Regions from separate parts of the Phyllobacterium sp. NPDC097923 genome, predicted to be linked through region 4. Evidence: riboswitches for the same ligand, from Rfam matches in the RefSeq annotation. Region 4 holds a riboswitch; each other region holds the start of a gene.
What was found. A riboswitch is a leader RNA that binds a small molecule or an ion and turns the genes downstream of it on or off. The one in region 4 is predicted to bind cobalamin.
Positions count from the first base shown of each region.

Region 1: another riboswitch for cobalamin. It lies ahead of ACIQWS_RS04330 (ABC transporter ATP-binding protein); the one in region 4 lies ahead of ACIQWS_RS07755 (CbtB-domain containing protein).
Region 2: another riboswitch for cobalamin. It lies ahead of ACIQWS_RS16920 (ribonucleoside-diphosphate reductase subunit alpha); the one in region 4 lies ahead of ACIQWS_RS07755 (CbtB-domain containing protein).
Region 3: another riboswitch for cobalamin. It lies ahead of cobU (bifunctional adenosylcobinamide kinase/adenosylcobinamide-phosphate guanylyltransferase); the one in region 4 lies ahead of ACIQWS_RS07755 (CbtB-domain containing protein).

Region 1 covers NZ_JBIWBL010000001.1:862,836-867,523, forward strand. The annotation lists gene cysQ (3'(2'),5'-bisphosphate nucleotidase CysQ) at 1-162, shown strand, start outside; gene ACIQWS_RS04320 (iron ABC transporter permease) at 336-1,322, opposite strand; gene ACIQWS_RS04325 (ABC transporter substrate-binding protein) at 1,356-2,303, opposite strand; gene ACIQWS_RS04330 (ABC transporter ATP-binding protein) at 2,303-3,109, opposite strand; cobalamin riboswitch at 3,428-3,641, opposite strand; gene ACIQWS_RS04335 (DUF2126 domain-containing protein) at 3,797-4,688, shown strand, end outside.
Region 2 covers NZ_JBIWBL010000003.1:235,497-240,184, forward strand. The annotation lists gene ACIQWS_RS16920 (ribonucleoside-diphosphate reductase subunit alpha) at 1-2,429, opposite strand, end outside; cobalamin riboswitch at 2,537-2,748, opposite strand; gene ACIQWS_RS16925 (heme ABC transporter ATP-binding protein) at 2,799-3,590, opposite strand; gene ACIQWS_RS16930 (FecCD family ABC transporter permease) at 3,593-4,688, opposite strand, start outside.
Region 3 covers NZ_JBIWBL010000001.1:2,196,649-2,201,336, forward strand. The annotation lists gene cobN (cobaltochelatase subunit CobN) at 1-331, opposite strand, end outside; gene cobW (cobalamin biosynthesis protein CobW) at 346-1,401, opposite strand; gene cobU (bifunctional adenosylcobinamide kinase/adenosylcobinamide-phosphate guanylyltransferase) at 1,406-1,930, opposite strand; cobalamin riboswitch at 2,092-2,326, opposite strand; gene ACIQWS_RS11140 (cobyric acid synthase) at 2,477-3,955, opposite strand; gene ACIQWS_RS11145 (isobutyryl-CoA dehydrogenase) at 4,075-4,688, shown strand, end outside.
Region 4 covers NZ_JBIWBL010000001.1:1,535,307-1,539,994, forward strand. The annotation lists gene ACIQWS_RS07735 (lipid II-degrading bacteriocin) at 1-522, opposite strand, end outside; gene ACIQWS_RS07740 (DMT family protein) at 1,171-1,521, opposite strand; gene ACIQWS_RS07745 (hypothetical protein) at 1,687-2,337, opposite strand; gene ACIQWS_RS07750 (CbtA family protein) at 2,402-3,142, opposite strand; gene ACIQWS_RS07755 (CbtB-domain containing protein) at 3,155-3,364, opposite strand; cobalamin riboswitch at 3,396-3,547, opposite strand; gene ACIQWS_RS07760 (histidine phosphatase family protein) at 3,613-4,191, shown strand; gene copC (copper homeostasis periplasmic binding protein CopC) at 4,278-4,649, shown strand; gene copD (copper homeostasis membrane protein CopD) at 4,649-4,688, shown strand, end outside.

The sequences.
Region 1 (4,688 bases), 670 kb from region 4:
CGGACCATGGAATGGGATACGGCGGCGGGCGATGCGGTCCTGCGCGCTGCCGGAGGCATAACCCTGACGCTGGATGGCAATCCGCTGACCTATGGCCGCCGCAATCAGGCCGACGACGCCGATTTCGCCAATCCGGATTTCGTGGCCTGGGGAAAGCTATAGTCTGATCGCAATGACATTTGCGTGGTGCGTGGTTCGACAAGCTCACCATGAGGGATGTGGATTGGTGCAAGATCAATCGCGAAGGTTGCAGAGTGTAATTCCCTGCGATCCACGCCCTCCCTCATGGTGAGCTTGTCGAACCACGCACCGCGCTGTTGCCATCCGATCGCCGGTTACCCTGGTCGCTTCCTCAACAGGATCGTCACCACAAAAAACGCGCCGATGGAACTGGTAACGATACCGATGGGTAATTCCTGCGGCGCCAGCAGCAGACGGGCCGCGAGGTCGCTGAGCAGGATCAGCAGGGCGCCGAGCACGGCGCAGGTGACGATCAGTCCCGCATGCAGCTGCCCGGAAAAACGCCGGGCAATGTGCGGGATCATCAGGCCGACAAAGCCGATGACGCCAGCCACCGAGACAAAGATCGCGGTGGAGAAGGCGCAGACGATGAACACCGTGTTGCGCAGGCGCGTCACCCTTATGCCAAGGCTTTCCGCCGTGTTTTCGCCAGCCAGCAGGGCATCGAGATTGCGGTGGTTGTACAGGGCGTAGACCAGGATGGCGGCAAGCCCGGTGAGGGCGAGCGGCAGGTTCTCCCAGCGGGCAAGGCCAAGGCCGCCGAGTGTCCAGAACATCACCGAATGCGCGGCGCGCTGGTCGCCGGCAAACACCATGTAGTTGGTGAGTGCAGCAAACAGGAAGGAGACGGCAAGGCCCGCCAGGATCAGCCGCTCCGGCCCCTGTCCCTGCACGCGCCGCACCAGCATCAGCACGACGATGGCCGCCAGCATGCCGCCGCTGAAGGCGGCAATCGGCAGCGTCCAGATGCCGAAGCGGTCGCCGATGACCGTAATCACCGAGACTGCTCCCGCCGCCGCGCCATTGGAAAGGCCGAACAGGAACGGATCGGCAAGGTCGTTGCGGGTGACGGTTTGCAGCAGCGCGCCGATAATGCCGAGCCCCGCGCCGACGCAGATCGCAAGGATCACCCGCGGCAGGCGCAGGTCAACGATGATCTTGCCGACCGGGCCATTGACGACGGTATCGGAGAGACCGGCGGCATGGGCGAGGGCGCGCAGGACGTCGCCGAGCGGAATGACCGTTGCCCCATAGGCAATCGACACGAGGGCGAGGGCCAGAATGGCCATCACCCCCGTCATGAGTGTCAGATGCTGACGGAAAGGCAGATGCACTCAGAATGCTTCCGGATGCATGGCCTTGGCCATCTTGGCGATGGCCTCGATGTTGGCCGGTCCGGGCGTCAGTTCCGCATAGCGCAGGGCGACGAAGCGGTTGTTCTTGACGGCGTCGGTTTCCTTCATTGCCGGATGGGATTTGAGGAAGTTGAGCAGCTTCTGGTAACCCGCATCATCCTGATAATCGAGGAGGACGAGGAATTCCGGATTGCGCGTCGCCACGGTTTCCCACGAAGTAGTGCCCCAACTGGTGTCGAGATCGGCCATGATGTTGGTGCCGCCGGCTTCGCTGATCATCGCCGTGGGAATGGCGAACTTGCCCGCTGTAAACGGCTTGTCCTCGCCGGAATCATAGAGGAAGACGCGGGTGCCGCTCTTGTCGCCGATCTTGGTCTTGATCGCGGCAAGTTCTGTCTTCCAGCCGCCGACGAGTTTATTTGCCTCGTCCTCTTTGCCGAAAATTTTGCCGAGCTTTTCCATGTCGCCATAAAGCAGGTCCATGGATGCAGCGGGCCGGGACTTGTCGAGATGAACGCAGCTTTCGGTCAGTTCAAGCGTCTTGATGCCATGCGGCGCCAGCGTGTCGGGGGTCACTTCGCCGCCCGGCTTCATGCCGTAATTCCAGCCGGCGAAGAAGAAATCCGGTTCCGCCGCAATGAGATTTTCAAGGGTCGGGTATTTGGGCGCAAGCTCGGGAATGGCGCCCAGCTGCTTCTTGAAGGCGTCGTCGAGCTTGTACCAGCCGGTAATGCCCGAAACCCCGACCATCGAGGATTGCAGGTGCAGGGCGAAGGCCATTTCGCTCATGTTGATGTCCTGGATGACCGCGCGCTTTGGCGCGGCCTCGAAGGTGAGGGGGTTGCCGCAACTTTCGACCGTCACGGGAAACGCCCATGCGGGGGCGGACAGCGCCGATAAGGCGAGGGCGAGCAGCATTCTTTTCATCAAATTCTCCGTAGCTGAGCAGTTTGTTTTGTGGTTGGTCCGGGTGCTTCGAACACCATGAGATCGCGATCCTGCGAGGGATGGCGCAGGCGCAGCACATCGAGATCGAAGACATCGCTGACGATGCGCGGCGTCAGCGTTTCGTCGGGCGTGCCGGCGGCGACGAGCTGGGCGGCATGCATGACGGCGACGTGGGTGGCAAACGGCGCCACCAGCGGCAGGTCGTGCAGGACTGCGATGGTTGTCACGTCGAGGCCGGCGACCAGCGCCAGCAGTTCGCTGCGCGCTTTCGGGTCGAGGTGATTGGTGGGTTCGTCGAGAAACAGGATATCCGGCTGCTGGGCGATGGCGCGCGCCAGCTGCACGCGCTGCCTTTCGCCGCCGGAGAGCGAGCCGATGGGACGGCGCGAAAACGCGGCGATCCCGGCGCGGAGCAGGGCTTCCGTCACGATATCCCGGTCTTTCGCCTTGGTCAGGGTGCCGGTGTGCGGGATGCGGCCAAGGGATACATAATCGTCCACCAGCAATTGCGGGTCCGGCATGTCGGTCTGGCCGACGAAGGCAAATCTCCTGGCCCGTTCCTTCGGCGGCAGCCGGTCTATTGCCGTGCCGTCGAGATGGACGTTGCCGGAGGAGGGACGCAGCAGCCCGGCCAGCATGCGCAAAAGCGTGGATTTCCCGGCGCCATTCGGCCCGATAATGGCAAGACGCGCGCCGCGCACGATGTCGAGCGATACCTCATCCACCAGCGTCTGGCCGGCTGTGCGGAACGTCACCTCGTCGGCACGCAGGGCGACATGGCTCATGGGCGGATATCCGTGACTGCAGGCAAGGCACATGGTGTCAAATCCCAACCGGTAAACGTCGTCGCGTCATCGCGGACGCGTCGTTCTCGTATAGTAACGTTATAACATTAGTCAATACCCGATATGTCATGGCTGCCCCGGCCGCGGCTGGCCGCCGGCGGTCTTGCACGGGGTGCAGAGGATAATCAGGTGGTCGGGTCTTGGCGTGGTCATGCCGGTGCCTTGCCTTGTGGACAAAGGTTAGGGGAACGCGGCCAATGCACCATCGCGACAATGCGGGAGAGGACATCGCATCGCTCCCGGCACACCCCGTCCGGTTCGAATTGTAGATGAGATGGCAGGTCTCCTGGCTCGCGGGTCTCAGCTTCGCCTTGCCTTCCCGACCTTCCGGTCAGTGGCATGTCAGGCATCGCTCACCGCTTACAGTTGCGGGGGCAGCCACGGTCTCGGTCCCTTTTGGGTACGCCTCACCGTGTTCCCTTTTCATCTCCCGCGTTGTCGTGCAGAAGAAACCATCGGCGCGAATGCTATGCGGCCAGCCGCGCAGTTGCAAGCACGTTTATGCGGCAATTTTTGCCGCTGCCAAAATTTTTGGCAAATGAAAGATTTCAATTGGCCGGTAACTCGTTAGAGTGCGGGGAGCATTTGTGGAACCGCGGTTTTTTTGAATCAGACTTTTGAGGCGATATGGCAATTCACGCAGCAGTCTATCATCTGACGCATTACCGGTATGACCGGCCCATCACGCTCGGGCCGCAGATCATCCGGCTCCAGCCAGCACCCCATTCCCGGACAAAAGTTCTCAGCCATTCCCTGAAAGTCAGTCCGGCCAATCATTTCGTCAACCTGCAGCAGGATCCCTACGGCAATTTCCTCGCCCGCTTCGTCTTTCCCGAACCGGTGACGGAGCTGAAGATCGAGGTCGATCTCGTCGCTGATATGACCGTCTACAATCCATTCGATTTCTTCGTCGAACCGGTCGCCGAAACCTGGCCGTTCAGCTATCCCGAAGAGATCAGCGACGACCTGTCGATCTATATGAAGCCGGAATCGGCAGGACCGCTGGTTTCGGCTTTCCTTGCAACCATCGATCGCAGCCCGACGAACACGGTGAATTTCGTCGTCGATCTCAACGCACGTATCCAGCGCGAGATCGGCTACGTCATCCGCATGGAAACCGGGGTTCAGGAGCCGGACGCCACCTTGAACCTGCGCTCGGGATCGTGCCGGGATTCAAGCTGGCTGCTGGTGCAGGTCCTGCGCAATCTCGGTTTTGCTGCACGGTTCGTCTCCGGCTATCTCATCCAGCTGAAGCCTGATCTTGTCGCCATCGATGGTCCCGCCGGAACGGACAAGGATTTCACCGATCTGCATGCCTGGTGCGAAGTCTATCTGCCGGGGGCGGGCTGGATCGGTCTCGACCCCACCTCCGGGCTTCTGACCGGCGAAAGCCACGTACCGCTTGCCGCCACCCCGCACTATCGCAACGCTGCACCGATTTCCGGCATGGCGGAATTCGCCAATGTGGAATTCGGTTTCGATATGCGGGTGACGCGTGTGTCCGAGCACCCGCGCATCA
Region 2 (4,688 bases), on a different contig from region 4:
ACCAGTGCAGCATTCACGACAGTGAAGTCGCCTGACATGTTGGATTTGACGAAGAGGTTCTGATAGGCGGGCTCGATGGACTGGGCAACGCCGCAAATGTTGGAAATCGTTGCAGTCGGGGCAATCGCCATGGTGTTGGAATTGCGCATTCCGGTTGTCGTCACCCGCTTGCGCAGAGCTTCCCAATCAAGGGTCGTGCTGCGGTCCATCGAAAGCCTGGCACCGGCGGCCGTGCGGGCCTGGTCGAGCAGTTCGATGGAATCGATCGGAAGAATGCCTTTTGACCAGAGCGAGCCGTTGAAGCTTGGATAGCTGCCGCGTTCGCTGGCGAGGTCAACCGATGCCGAAATGGCATGGTAGGAAATGGCTTCCATGCTGAGATCGGCAAAAGCCACGGCCTCATTGGACGCGTAGGGAATGCGCAGAGCCTGCAATGCATCCTGGAACCCCATCAGCCCGAGGCCAACCGGACGGTGACGCAGGTTGGAAGAGCGCGCTTCGGGGATGGTGTAGAAGTTGATGTCGATGACATTGTCGAGCATGCGCATGGCCGTCGCCACAGTGCGCGCGAGACGCTCAAGGTCGAGGCCCCCAGCTGCAATGTGATTGGCAAGATTGATCGAGCCAAGATTGCACACCGCAACTTCATCCTTCGATGTGTTGAGGGTAATCTCGGTGCACAGGTTCGAGGAATGCACGACGCCGGCGTGACCCTGCGGCGAGCGGATATTGCAGGGGTCCTTGAACGTGACCCAGGGATGGCCGGTCTCGAACAGCATCGTCAAAATCCGGCGCCAGAGATCCAGTGCCCGCACGGTGCGGAAGACACGGATTTCCCCGCGTGCGGCCTTGGCTTCATAGGCCTCGTAGGCGGATTTGAATGCCGCGCCATAGAGATCATGCAGATCCGGTGTCTCGTCGGGTGAGAACAGGGTCCATGGCTCGTCCTTTTCCACGCGACTCATGAACAGATCAGGCACCCAGTTGGCCGTGTTCATGTCATGGGTGCGGCGGCGGTCGTCACCGGTATTCTTGCGCAGATCGAGAAACTCCTCGATATCGACATGCCAGGTCTCGAGATAGGCACAGACGGCGCCCTTGCGCTTGCCGCCCTGATTGACCGCGATGGCCGTATCGTTGGCCACTTTCAGGAACGGTACGACGCCTTGGCTTTCGCCGTTGGTTCCCTTGATATGGGCACCAAGACCGCGCACGGGCGTCCAGTCATTGCCGAGACCGCCGGAATATTTTGCCAGAAGCGCGTTGTCCTTCACCGCTTTGAAAATACCGTCGAGATCGTCGGCGACGGTGGTCAGGAAGCAGGAGGACAGTTGTGGGCGCAGCGTGCCCGAATTGAACAAGGTTGGAGTCGAAGCCATGAAGTCGAACGACGACAGCAGGTCGTAGAATTCGATGGCGCGCGCTTCCCGGTCGATCTCGCGGGTGGCGAGGCCCATGGCAACGCGCATCAGGAAGGCCTGCGGCAATTCGAACCGGATACCGCGTGTCTGCTGGAGATAGCGATCATACAATGTCTGCAGGCCGAGATACTGGAACTGCAGGTCGCGTTCCGGCTTCAGGGCTGCTGATATTTTCCGCAGGTCGAAGCGGGCAAGTTCAGGATCGAGCAGTTCCGCTTCAATCCCAGCCTTCACATAGGCGGGGAAATAATCGGCGTATCGCTCCGCCATTTCATGCTGGGTCGCCTGTTCAGGCCTGCCGAAGACAAAGCTCAAGGCTTCGCGGCGCAGCTTGTCCAGAAGCAGCCGGGCAGTGACAAAGGAATAGTTCGGTTCGGTTTCAACGAGTGTGCGTGCAGCCAGAATGGGCGCAAGCGACAGTTCGTCGAGGGTGATACCGTCATAGAGATTGCGCTGGGTTTCGCTGAGGATCGGGGTGGCGCTGACCCCGTCAAGTCCTTCGCAGGCTTCATCGATGATTCGGGCGAGGCGCGCCGCATCGAGCGGTGCCCTGGTCCCATCAAGCAGGGTGACGCTGAGGGACGGGCCGGTTTCGGCCACGGGTTCCACCAGCTTCGCCCGTTCTCTCGCGCGTTCTTCCCGGTAGAGCACGTAAGCGCGGGCGACTTTGTGGTTTTCGCTGCGCATGAGGGCAAGTTCGACCTGGTCCTGCACGTCTTCAATGTGAAACAGACGGCCTTCGCTGCTGCGGCGCTTCAATGTTGTCACGATGTCGGCGGTCAAGCCTTCGACGACATCGTGCACACGGCGCGAACCGGCAGCGACATTGCCTTCGACGGCGAGGAAGGCTTTGGTGAGAGCAACGGTGATTTTCAGCGGATCGAAGGGGGTGACCGAGCCATTGCGCCGAATGACGCGGTAGCCGGGCTCGCTGGATGATGGCTGCAGTTCGGCAGGACGAACCGGCGACTGACCGTCGGCGCGGGTGGTTTGAAGAGAAAGAGACATATGCTTATACCCCAAATGTTGGGGGCAAAGGTCGAGCGCACGCGTGCAAGAATCCGGTCAGCTTGCGGCCGACCATTGCAAGCGACACACCGGGACACCCCGCCCGTGGACGTTCATCATGTCATGGCAGGTCTCCTGGCTCACAGGTCGGCGCTGGTGTCGGCCTTCCCGAAGCTGGGCTTCAGTGGCATTGTCGACAACAACTCGCTGTTTACAGTTGCGGGGGCAGCGCCGGCATCAATGTCCAGGACATTTCACCGGCTTCCCTCTTAGCTCCCGGTCTTGCGACTCGGAGAGAACCATAACGTCTATATTTAGTATCAAATCGCAATTTTTAGTCAATAGATAGATAGCGACAGCTTCGCGTGCTCAGAGCACTGCGGATTGCGGCAAGACGAACGGTACGGATTTTCCGGGCAGACCGCCGACCTTGAGCGCACATTCATAGACGCGCAGGATGCGGTCATCCGTCAAGACTTCCATGGGGGTACCCACAGAATCGGCCCTTCCCCTGTGCATGACCACGACGCGGTCGGCAAACATGGAGGTCAGGTTGAGGTCATGCAGGATCGCGATGACCCCGCCACCGCGATCGGCAAAATCGCGGGCAATCTGCATGATGATCAGCTGATGTTTGATATCGAGGCTTGAAACCGGCTCATCAAGAAAGAGAAAGCGCGGCTGGCCGTCCAGCATCGGTTGCCAGACCTGGCAGAGGACGCGCGCCAGTTGCACCCGCTGCTGCTCGCCGCCAGAGAGTTCCTGATAGAACCGCCCGCCGAAACCCGCGAGGTCGACGCGCTCAAGCGCTTCATCGGGCAGTGTGTCCACGTTGTGGCGCGAAGCACCGGAGCGGCCGCTGGTCATGCCCAGCTTGACGATCTCACGCACGGTAAACGGGAAGGACAGCGAGGTGGATTGCGGCAGGATCGCCCGCATGGTTGCCATCTGCCAGAGCTTCAGCCGGTTGATCGGCGTGCCGTTGATGCTGATGACGCCCTCATGCGGCAGATCACCGGAGAGTGCACGCATCAGGGTCGTTTTGCCTGACCCATTGGGTCCGACGATAACTGTGAATGCGCCTGCCTCAGCATCAAAGGATATGTTCTCGACGATTCTGTTTCGACCGAGGGACACGGAGACATTGGAAACACGGATCATGATCAGAGGTCCAGAATGCCGCGGCGACGCAGCAATATCCACAGGAAGAAGGGTGCGCCAACGGCTGCCGTGACGATGCCGATCGGCAATTCGGCTGGAGCAACGATGGTCCGGCTGACCGCATCGGCAATCAGAAGGAGGCAGGCGCCAAGGAGAGCGGCGGCCGGCAGGAGATAGCGATGATCGGGGCCAATCACGAGGCGCAGCAGATGCGGAACGACGACGCCGACAAAGCCGATGCCGCCGCTCACCGCAACCGATGCGCCGGTGGCCGCAGCGACGGTGACAATGGCGATGCGTTTGAAGCGCTGTACCGGAATGCCGAGATGGCTGGCCGATGCTTCCCCGAGGGCGAGCCCGTTGAGGCCGCGGGCGAGGAATGGTGAAATGACGAGGGCGAGCGCAATGAGCGGGCCTGATGCGGCGATCTTGACCCAATTGGCTCCCGCCAGCGATCCCAGCCCCCAGAATGTCAGGTCGCGCAACTGTTTGTCGTCGGCGACATAGACCAGGACACCGATATAGGCGGCGGCCATGGCGCCGAGCGCAATACCGGCGAGCAGCATCGTGGCGATGGACGTTTGCCCGCGCCGCGTCGCGACGTGGTAGAGGATGAGCGTGAAGATGAGGGCGCCGAAGAAAGCGGCGAGCGGCAAGGCATAGAGACTGAACAGAGCGATCACCGGGGCGAGGAAGGTTCCGCCGAGAACGATGATGCTGACCGCGCCAAGCCCGGCGCCCGCCGAGACGCCGACAATGCCGGGGTCAGCCAGCGGATTGCGGAACAATCCCTGCATGACTGCACCCGATACGGCAAGGGACGCGCCGATCAGCGCGCCGAGAATGACGCGGGGCAAGCGGATATCGTAAATGATGATGCGATCACGGACGGAGAGCGCATTGTCCGTGATATCGGATCCGGCAATCAGGGACTTCACGACGGAGAGGACCGATGCATCGGATGCACCAAAGGCGAGGCTGAAAAGGACTGTGGCAACGAGCGCGACGCACAGGCAAGCAATGACCATGCGCGCAAACACTGACCGGTCACCATCCGGGCGCAGTCTGCTGCCGCCCTGTGCGGAAGCAAGGACGGCA
Region 3 (4,688 bases), 660 kb from region 4:
CAAGCTGCACCTTGTGATTGATGGCGCAGGCATGCAGCGCTTCGAGGCCATAGGGCCAGTAGCTCTCGCCGCCGATCACCCGCACGACGATCAGCCTGGCATGCCGCGCTGTCCGCTCGACATAGGCATCGACGGACATCGGGTGCGACAGGCTCATCATATTGGCAAGGCGCAGCGAAACTGCACCATCGCCCTGCCGCCGTGCGGCGGCAAGGCTCGCCAGCTCCGTATCGGCGGCGGACAGGAACAGCACATCTCCCGGCGTCTGGCCGAGGTCGATGGCCTCGGTGCCTTCAGCGATGGTGCCTTTCTGGGCAAGCAGGAGATGCATTCAATATCCTATCGTCAGGCAGCGGCAGCGGCGGTGACCGCCGATGTGATGGCGTCATTGTCGATATCGTGCAGTCCGATGACGACGAGACGGGTCTGCCGTTCCTCGCCCGGATTCCACGCACGGTCGAAGTAATGCTCGATGCGCGTTCCGACGGCCTGCACCACCAGCCGCATCGGCTTGCCGGGAACATCGGCAAAGCCTTTGAGGCGCAGGATGTCGTGATCGGCAATCACGGCCTTCAGCTTCTCGACAAAGTTTTTGGGTTCGGCCACCGGACCAAGCCCGACAACAAAGCTCTCGAATTCGTCATGGTCGTGCTCTTCGCCCGCTTCATGCTCCATTTCATGGTGCGACTTGCGGTTGGCGATGTCCTCTTCAGTGCCGACGCCGAGACCGAGCAGCAGTTCATTGCTGAGCTTGCCGAAGCTGGCCGACACCATGTTGAGCGAACGCGACGAACGGCTCTGCACATCGCCGCGCACGCCGTCGAGCTGCTTGTCGCTGATCAGGTCGCTCTTGTTCAGGACGATCAGGTCGGCGGCGCGGATCTGGTCCTCGAACAGTTCTTCAAGCGGGCTGTCATGGTCGAGCGATTCATCCTGGATGCGCTGGGCATCCACCTTGTCGTGGTCATCGGCAAAGCGGCCTTCGGACACGGCGGAAGCGTCGATCACGGTGACGACACCGTCAACCGTCACCTGCGTCTTGATCTCCGGCCAGTTGAAGGCTGCAACCAGAGGCTGCGGCAGCGCGAGGCCCGAGGTCTCGATGACGATATGGTCCGGACGGTCCGGACGGTCGAGCAGCTTGGTCATGGTCGGGATGAAATCATCGGCCACGGTGCAGCAGATGCAGCCATTGTTCAACTCGATCACATCCTCGTCCCGGCAGGCTTCGATGCCGCAGCCCTTCAGCAGGCCGCCGTCGACGCCGAGATCGCCGAACTCGTTGATTATGAGCGCAATGCGCTTGCCATTGGCATTTTCGAGCAGATTGCGGATCATCGTGGTTTTGCCCGAACCGAGAAAACCGGTGATGACCGTCGCTGGAATCTTCTGACCCTGCATATTCCTATCCCTTCATGGTGAGCGGCAGCCCGGCTGCCACGAAATAGACTGTTGCCGCGGCCTGCGCCACGGCCTGATGGAGACGTCCGGCATGGTCGCGAAAATCGCGCGCCATGCGGTTCTCCGGTACAATGCCGAGACCCACTTCGTTCGAAACCAGAACGATCGAGCCTTGAAGTTTCGGCAGCGCTTGCATGAGCTGCCGTGTCTCGGCGGTGATATCGCGCTCGGCCATCATCAGATTGGTCAGCCAGAGCGTCAGGCAATCGACAAGGATCGCTTTGTCCGTGGCCGCAACCCCCTGCAGGGTGTCCACCAGATCGAGCGGCTCTTCGATGGTGTGCCAGGATGAACCGCGCTGCGCCTTGTGCAGGTCGATGCGGACAGACATTTCCTCGTCCCAGGACCTGCCGGTTGCGAGATAAACGGGCTCAAGGCCGGAAGCCATGATCAGGCCTTCGGCAAAGCTGGACTTGCCCGAGCGGGCACCGCCGAGAATGAAGGTCACGCCGTGATTCAGCTGGGGCATCGCCGTCACTGCAATCGCGATGATCCGTCAGGTACGATCAAGCGGAATGCGGGCGGGGAAACGAGCGCGTATACAATGCGAGCAGCCATAACAACCTCCGTGCTGGGCCTGAAGGGACACGACCCTTCGGTTCTTGGGCAGGATTACCCCGAGCGCTTCCTGGGAAACGCTCTATGACTGGCAGGTCTCCTGGCTCGCGGGTCACAGGATGAATGCTGCCTTCCCGGTTTCCCAGTGGCTGCCTTCTGCATATGCGTCAGGCTTTGCATTGATCCTCGCCGCTCTACAGTCGCGGGGTCGGCTGCGGTGGGGTCGCCCTTGAGGGTACAACCGTCGCATTCCCTTTTGATCCCTTGGCCTTTGGCCAATATGGGAACCAATCATGGCTGGGACGTTATTCACCCCCCACGGGAAATGTCAATGGAATCCGCACGGTTTGCTCAGGGAGTAGTGGGTGGTTCGACAAGCTCACCATGAGGGAGGTGGAGGATTGCAGGGGATATGTTCTGCAATCTCCGCGATTAGCATTGCAGCCCACCCATCCCCTCATGGTGAGCTTGTCGAACCACGCACCGCAGCACATGCGAGCAGCGCATCCACATCCAGCACTGTTTCAAGCTCGGCGGCGACACTATCCAGCGCGGCATCCACCCCGGCCTTGTAGTCGAATGCTTCAGCGGCAATGCCCATCGTGCCCAGCAGCGCGGCGCGAAACCGGTCCGCCCCGAAAAGCCCATGCAGATAGGTGCCGAAAACCTTGCCGTCCGCCGATATGGCACCGTCGTCGACGCCGTTGATGCGCACGGCGGGGCGCGAACAGTCCGGGCCGGTCGTCCGGCCCAGATGAATCTCGTAGCCATCCAGCGGCAGGTCGAATGGCAGCGACTGCGCCGCCACATTGCGCACGGTCTTTTCCGGCTCCATCACCGTATCGATATCGAGATGCCCGAGCCCTGCCGTCTCCGTCACGCTGCCCTCGATGCCGTCGGGATCGCGCACCGTTCTGCCCAGCATCTGGAAACCGCCGCATATGCCGATGATATGGCCGCCGCGCCGCCGGTGCAGGTCGAGATCCCTGTCCCAGCCATTCTCGCGGAAGCGCAGGAGGTCGCCGATGGTGGATTTGGACCCCGGAATGATGACCAGTCCCGCATCGGCAGGCAGCCGCTCGCCGCTGCGCACCATCACCACATCCACCTGCGGTTCGGCCATCAGCGGGTCGAGATCGTCGAAATTGGCGATGCGGTCGAGCACCGGCACGGCGATCTTCAGCGCCCGGCCCTCGCCCTTCACCAGACGTTCCAGCACGACGGAATCCTCCGCCGGCAGCCGCGCCGCGTCCTTCAGCCATGGCACCACGCCGAAAGACGGCCAGCCGGTGAACTGGGTTATGGCTTTCAGGCCGTCATCGAACAGCGAGACGTCGCCACGAAACTTGTTGATGATATAGCCGGCAATCATCTCCCGGTCTTCCCGCTGCAGGATCGCATGGGTGCCGACGAGCGAGGCGATCACCCCGCCGCGATCGATATCGCCGACCAGCACCACGGGAACATTGGCGCGGATGGCAAAGCCCATATTGGCGATATCGCCCGCCCGCAGGTTGATTTCGGCGGGAGACCCCGCCCCCTCGACGATGACCAGATCGGCACCTTCACGGACGATGTCCCACGACGCCATGACCGCATCGAGCAGCTGCGCCTTGAATGTCTGGTAATCACGCCCCTTGGCCTGGCCCCAGACTTTGCCCTGCACGATGATCTGGCTGCCGGTCTCCGATTGCGGTTTCAAGAGCACCGGGTTCATGTGCACCGAGGATGGCACGCCGCAGGCGACGGCCTGCAGCCACTGCGCCCGCCCGATCTCGCCGCCATCGTCGCTCACCGCCGCATTGTTCGACATGTTCTGCGGTTTGAACGGCCGAACCGTCAATCCGCGGTTGCGCGCAAGCCGGCAAAGTCCGGCCACCAGGACGGATTTACCAACATCTGACCCTGTTCCCTGCAACATGATTGCGTGCGTCATGGGCTTTGAGTAGCGGATATGTCTTTCTCTTCCTAGCCCCCGGCAAAACCTATCTGAATCGTTGCGCGGCCCCGCGCTTGCGATAGAGTGGAAATCAAGAGGAATACAGGGAGGTTATCATGGATGCGGTCGTTGATACGGCGTCCGGCCAGTTCGAACTCAACGAGGATCAGCTGGCGATTCAGGACATGGCGCGCGCCTTCGCGGCGGACCGCGTGGCACCGAACGCGCTGGCCTGGGACCGGGACAAGCATTTTCCCGCCGATGTGATTCGCGAGACCGGCCCGCTCGGCATGGGCGGCATCTACACCAAGGAAGAATTCGGCGGTTCGGGACTGAAACGGCTTGATGCCGTGCTGATCTTCGAAGCCCTGTCGGCCGCCTGCCCGGCCTTCTCCGCCTTCATCTCGATTCACAACATGGCGACATGGATGATCGATCTCTACGGCAATGACGAACAGCGCCAGCGCTTCGTGCCGCAGCTGACCTCGATGGAATGGCTGGCGAGCTATTGCCTGACCGAGCCCAATTCCGGCTCGGATGCCGCCGCCCTCAAGACCCGCGCGGTGCGGGACGGCAACCACTATGTCCTCAACGGCGCCAAGCAGTTCATATCAGGTGCCGGCGATACCGATCTTTACGTCACCATGGTGCGCACCGGCGAGGATGGCCCGAAGGGCATTTCGACCCTCATCATCCCGAAGGATGCGCCCGGCCTGTCCTTCGGTGCCAA
Region 4 (4,688 bases):
GATGGGGATGGAGCCTGGCATTGATATGTCATAGTTCGTGCCCGGCAGGAGATTTACTGTTCTTGTGAACAGTTCCTGCATCATTCCACGATGATCGCTTGGATTGAAATCATAATGATCATCATAGGCGCGAACCTCACCTTGGAAGTTCCATGTTCCGTCTTGATGACGAGTCATGTCCCCTTCTAGCTTCAACGAGATGTTCCCTAGGTAGGCCGCTGCAATTGCATTATCTTCTGCTGTGTTATGATTAAATTTCTCAACTACAATGTGTTTCGTTCCGATAAAGTTTGAGTCATTGGTGTACTGACTTAACTGGTTGATTTCTCTTATTTTCACCTGATCCGCCCGAAGGTTGAGACCGATCTGATTTAAGGGGACGCTCAATGCTTCTCCATGGCCTTGAAGATAATGCGCCATGGCCTTGAATGGTGACGCTATTCCTCCGGATAATGTGGTGTCATTTTTGTCATAGGTCTTGGCGCTCTCTGGTTCGGAGTCCGTTCCGTTCAGAATATCCAAAGGCGTATTCTGTTTGCCGAGGACATTATCGAGAAATGAGAGACCATTGAGCCAGGTGATGAAATCGCCGGGCGCATCTAGGAGCGCGTTCAGGCCGCTTACAATCCATTTCCGTATACGGATTATATAACCTACTCCCCGCCCAACCGGTGAATGAATTGCCGGGATTACTGTCTTCCCAGGATTTAATAATGATTGGTTTCAAGATTATCGTTTCAGGCATGCTCAAATCTCCTTAGTAAAAATAAAAAAGCATCAAAATGAAAATCCGCTTCGCCAAGCCATGCGGGGATAAACGAAAAAGGGACGTCATTACGTTTGAAACAGGCCGGGAGAATGGGATCCTGCGTATTAAATATTCTAAATATCACACATTGTTAATAAATATGATTATTATAGTCAAGAAATAAATGGGGCGCGTTGTTGATGACTTCCTTCATGGCAAAGAATGCTGGGCGGGGTGATCGGCGGGCTTCCGTGAATCCGGTTGAAATTGGTCCTATCCATGCTCTGAAATTACAGAAAATAGCCGAAACCGGATGCCGCATCGCAGATAGCAAGTAGTCTTTCCCCGCTGTCGGTCCTATAATTATCTGACTAACTATACTTCCCGTCTGCACCATCGAGCACGTGCACGGCCGTTTGATCCTAGAGCGGACCCTTGAACACGAAGAATGCGCCGCCGCAGATCATCGCGAAGCCGACGAGGTGGTTGATGGTGATTTTCTCACCCAGATACATCACCGAAAAACCGGCAAAGACCAGAAGCGTGATCACTTCCTGGATGGTCTTCAGCTGGGCGGCGGAATAGATCTCGTGACCGTAGCGGTTCGCCGGTACCGCAAGGCAGTATTCGGCAAAGGCAATCATCCAGCTGATGAAGATGACCAGTAAGAGCGGCCGGTCCGCGAATTTGAGATGGCCGTACCAGGCAAATGTCATGAAAACATTTGAGCCGAGCAACAGGAGGATGGGCCGGATATAATCAAAGGAGGGCATGAAGTGTCCTTGGCTCTAAGCGTCATGGGGCAGGGAATGCAGTAACGTTCAAACGGTCAAAACGATCCGGACAGCAGGCTTACGTCAAGTCGCGCGCAGCGGAAAGGGCGATCCGGGGTTTGGCGACAAGACATGCGCGGTGTGACCTAAAGGCCATAGCCTTGATCAGGCGTTGACAGGCTGTCGTGGCGGGCGTGTCAGATGGATGACGGCAAAAAGCGCTGAATCAAGCAGCATCGCGAATCCCAGGAAGGAAAACAGGCTGGTCAGGTGTCCAGGCACATCGCTCCAGCGCGGCCTGATGATATCAGCCGTGTTGTAGGGATCGCCGCTATACTGGCACATAACGAAAGAGCCGCCATTGCGCACAAGTGTGGCATCGAGATCGGAGACAAGGGCACTGACGGCGTCCCGGTGTTCAGGCATGTCACGCATATACACAAGCACAGCCTTCGTCGCAGCAAGATAGGCGTGTGAACAGGCATTGAACGGGCTTTGCTCGTCGGTGACACTGCCGGGGACCATGCCCCAGAGACAATAGCTGTATTGGATATTGGTGTAGTTCAGCAGCCGCCGGAATTTCTCATCGGTGCGGGTCATGCGGGCCGCCAGATCGAGAATCGGCTTGCGGTAGTCGGCGATTAGCGCCATTTCACCATGCGACAAGCTTGGAATGGAAATGCCCGACGTATCGGTACCGGCGCTGCTGCGGTGCGCCCATCCGCTTTCGGTTTGCAGCATGAACAGGCATGCGACCAGAGCCAGGAACCAGCCTGCCGGGCATCCCATGGGGATATCGAAGCGTTGCGGTCTCATGACAGTCCCATCGGCAGCGGCAACCTGAACGCCCGCAGGACGTTCAGGTATGGCGCGACCGCGCTCAGCGTGCCGCATGCAGACGATAGCGCGGACGCTGTCCGGCCAGAACCCGTTCAGCCAAAGCGCCGAAGAGCAGACCAAGCGTGGTCCAGACGATCACATGGATCCCCAGCGAAGCGACGCGGAAGTTCCAGAGAACGGTCGGTGAGAACTGTTCGGGAACTTCGTTGATGGCGGGAAGCGAGTATTGCACCAGCGCAATGAACACGACATAGGCGGCACCGGCCATCAATGTCGCGTTCCATGCGCCGTGCTGGGCATAAAGGCGCTTTGCCAGACCCACAGCCGCCGCAAGGGCACCGAGCGAAACCACCAGCATGACGAAGAACAGTTCCGTTCTGGCGCCGATGGTATCCGGGCTGCCAACCGCAGGCGGATTCATCGGGTACTTGATGCAGGGAACGAGAACAATTGCCACAAAACCCGCGAGCGCCAGCAGGGCCGCCGTACTGCGCGGGCTGAGGGAACTGACCCGGCCATGCACAAAGGCAAAAACCAGGGAGAACAATCCGCCAAGCGCGGCACTGTAGACGACAATGCCGGTAAACAGGCCGATGCCGGCCTGTGTCGCCCGCGTGACAAGCTCCGGTTCAGCCGCTGCGCCGGCCGCCGTGCTCATCTTTTCCTCGAAGGCAATGGCGTGATCAACCTGCGGTTCGCCGAACACCCGGGCAAACCCGAACGCCAATAGCCCGGCGATGACCCCTACGATCATGCCGCGGATCAAAAGATCTCTTGTCATTGTTTTGTTTCCTCAGTGGCAGGGAAATCCGAGGAGATGGCGGCCGTCATGAACGAATTCGTGCACATACATGCCCGAGAAGAGCGACATCGCACCTTCTTCCGCACCAATGAAATAGATTGCGAGCAGCATGATCAGCCCGCCGAAAATGGCCCATGGCAAGACTTCGCCAAGAGGAATGGGCGTGACGCCTGCTGACGGCGTAAGAGCGATATCGGACATGAATTTTCTCCCAGAATGACGCGTTCACTAACGGAATAAATGATGTTGCGGCCAGGGTCTGGCTTTCAATCAGTGAAAAAGGACTGATTAATTACAGTGGCGCGACCGCTCCGGAATTTCACCGGCTTCCAAACTCGCAACAGCACGGTTATATCTGTGCGCGCCGCAGACTGTCAATGAACGGTCTGCGGGCTGTTTCCGGTTTTTTCCTGAGGGTTTTGAGGGATATTTTGGCCAGAGCCACGCGGTTGACCCTTGTTTGCCATGGCGCCACACCGGCGATCCGCACAGGTGCTTTCCCCGCTGACGAAGCGCTTGAACCCGGGGAAGCCCAAAACCTGCAGGCTATTGCCGGGCATTTGCGCCGTGCGCACCGTGTTTTGACCAGTCCGGCGCTGCGCGCCCGGCAAACCGCCGATGCCCTGGGTTTGGAATCCGTTGTCGATGCGGCGTTGGCGGATATCGGTTACGGAAAATGGGCGGGTAAGACGCTCGCCGCTGTCCACCAAGCCCACCCCGACGATGTGACGGACTGGATGAACAATCCCGCCTCGGCCCCGCATGGCGGCGAATCCATCCATGATTTTCTCGTCAGGATTGCAGATTGGATGAGCGCGCATATGCATGATGGCGGTCACACAATCGTGGTGACGCACGCTTCCGTCATTCGCGCCGCTGTTCTGAGCGTCTTGCAGGCACCGGATTCCGCATTTTGGCGCATCGATGTCGAGCCGCGCAGCTGTACGGAAATGAGCAGCGACGGCCGCCGGTGGATGCTTCGCGCTGCCGCCTGCGTGCCGCCGCGCCCAACAGGGATTCTGCCATGATCCCGGCAAAAATCAGGCTTAGCTTTCGCCGCGCGGTCGCACCCTTTCTCCGGATCCGTCAAATCCGCCCGCTCACAGGAGTTCTCATGTCACGGCTCATTCGTATTTTTGCTGTCGCAACCGTCCTCAATGCCGGCCTGTTGGGGCAGGTATTGGCGCACGCCCATCTTGAATCGGCAGTTCCGGCCGAAAACGCCATCGTGAAGGTCTCGCCCGTCGAGATCGATCTGACGTTTTCCGAGGGTTTGAACCTGAAATTTTCAGGCGCAACGATCACCGGCCTGGGCAAGGCGACCGTATCGACAGGACAGGCCAAACTGTCGATCAACGACCACAAGACACTGGTCATTCCGCTGTCGGCACCCCTCGCGTCGGGGGAATATACCGTGAACTGGACCGCACTTTCCACCGACGGTCACAAGACCAAGGGCAGCTATACATTCACCGTCAAACCCTGATGGGGTTGGAGACCACGCTTGTTCTGTGCAGGTTCGTGC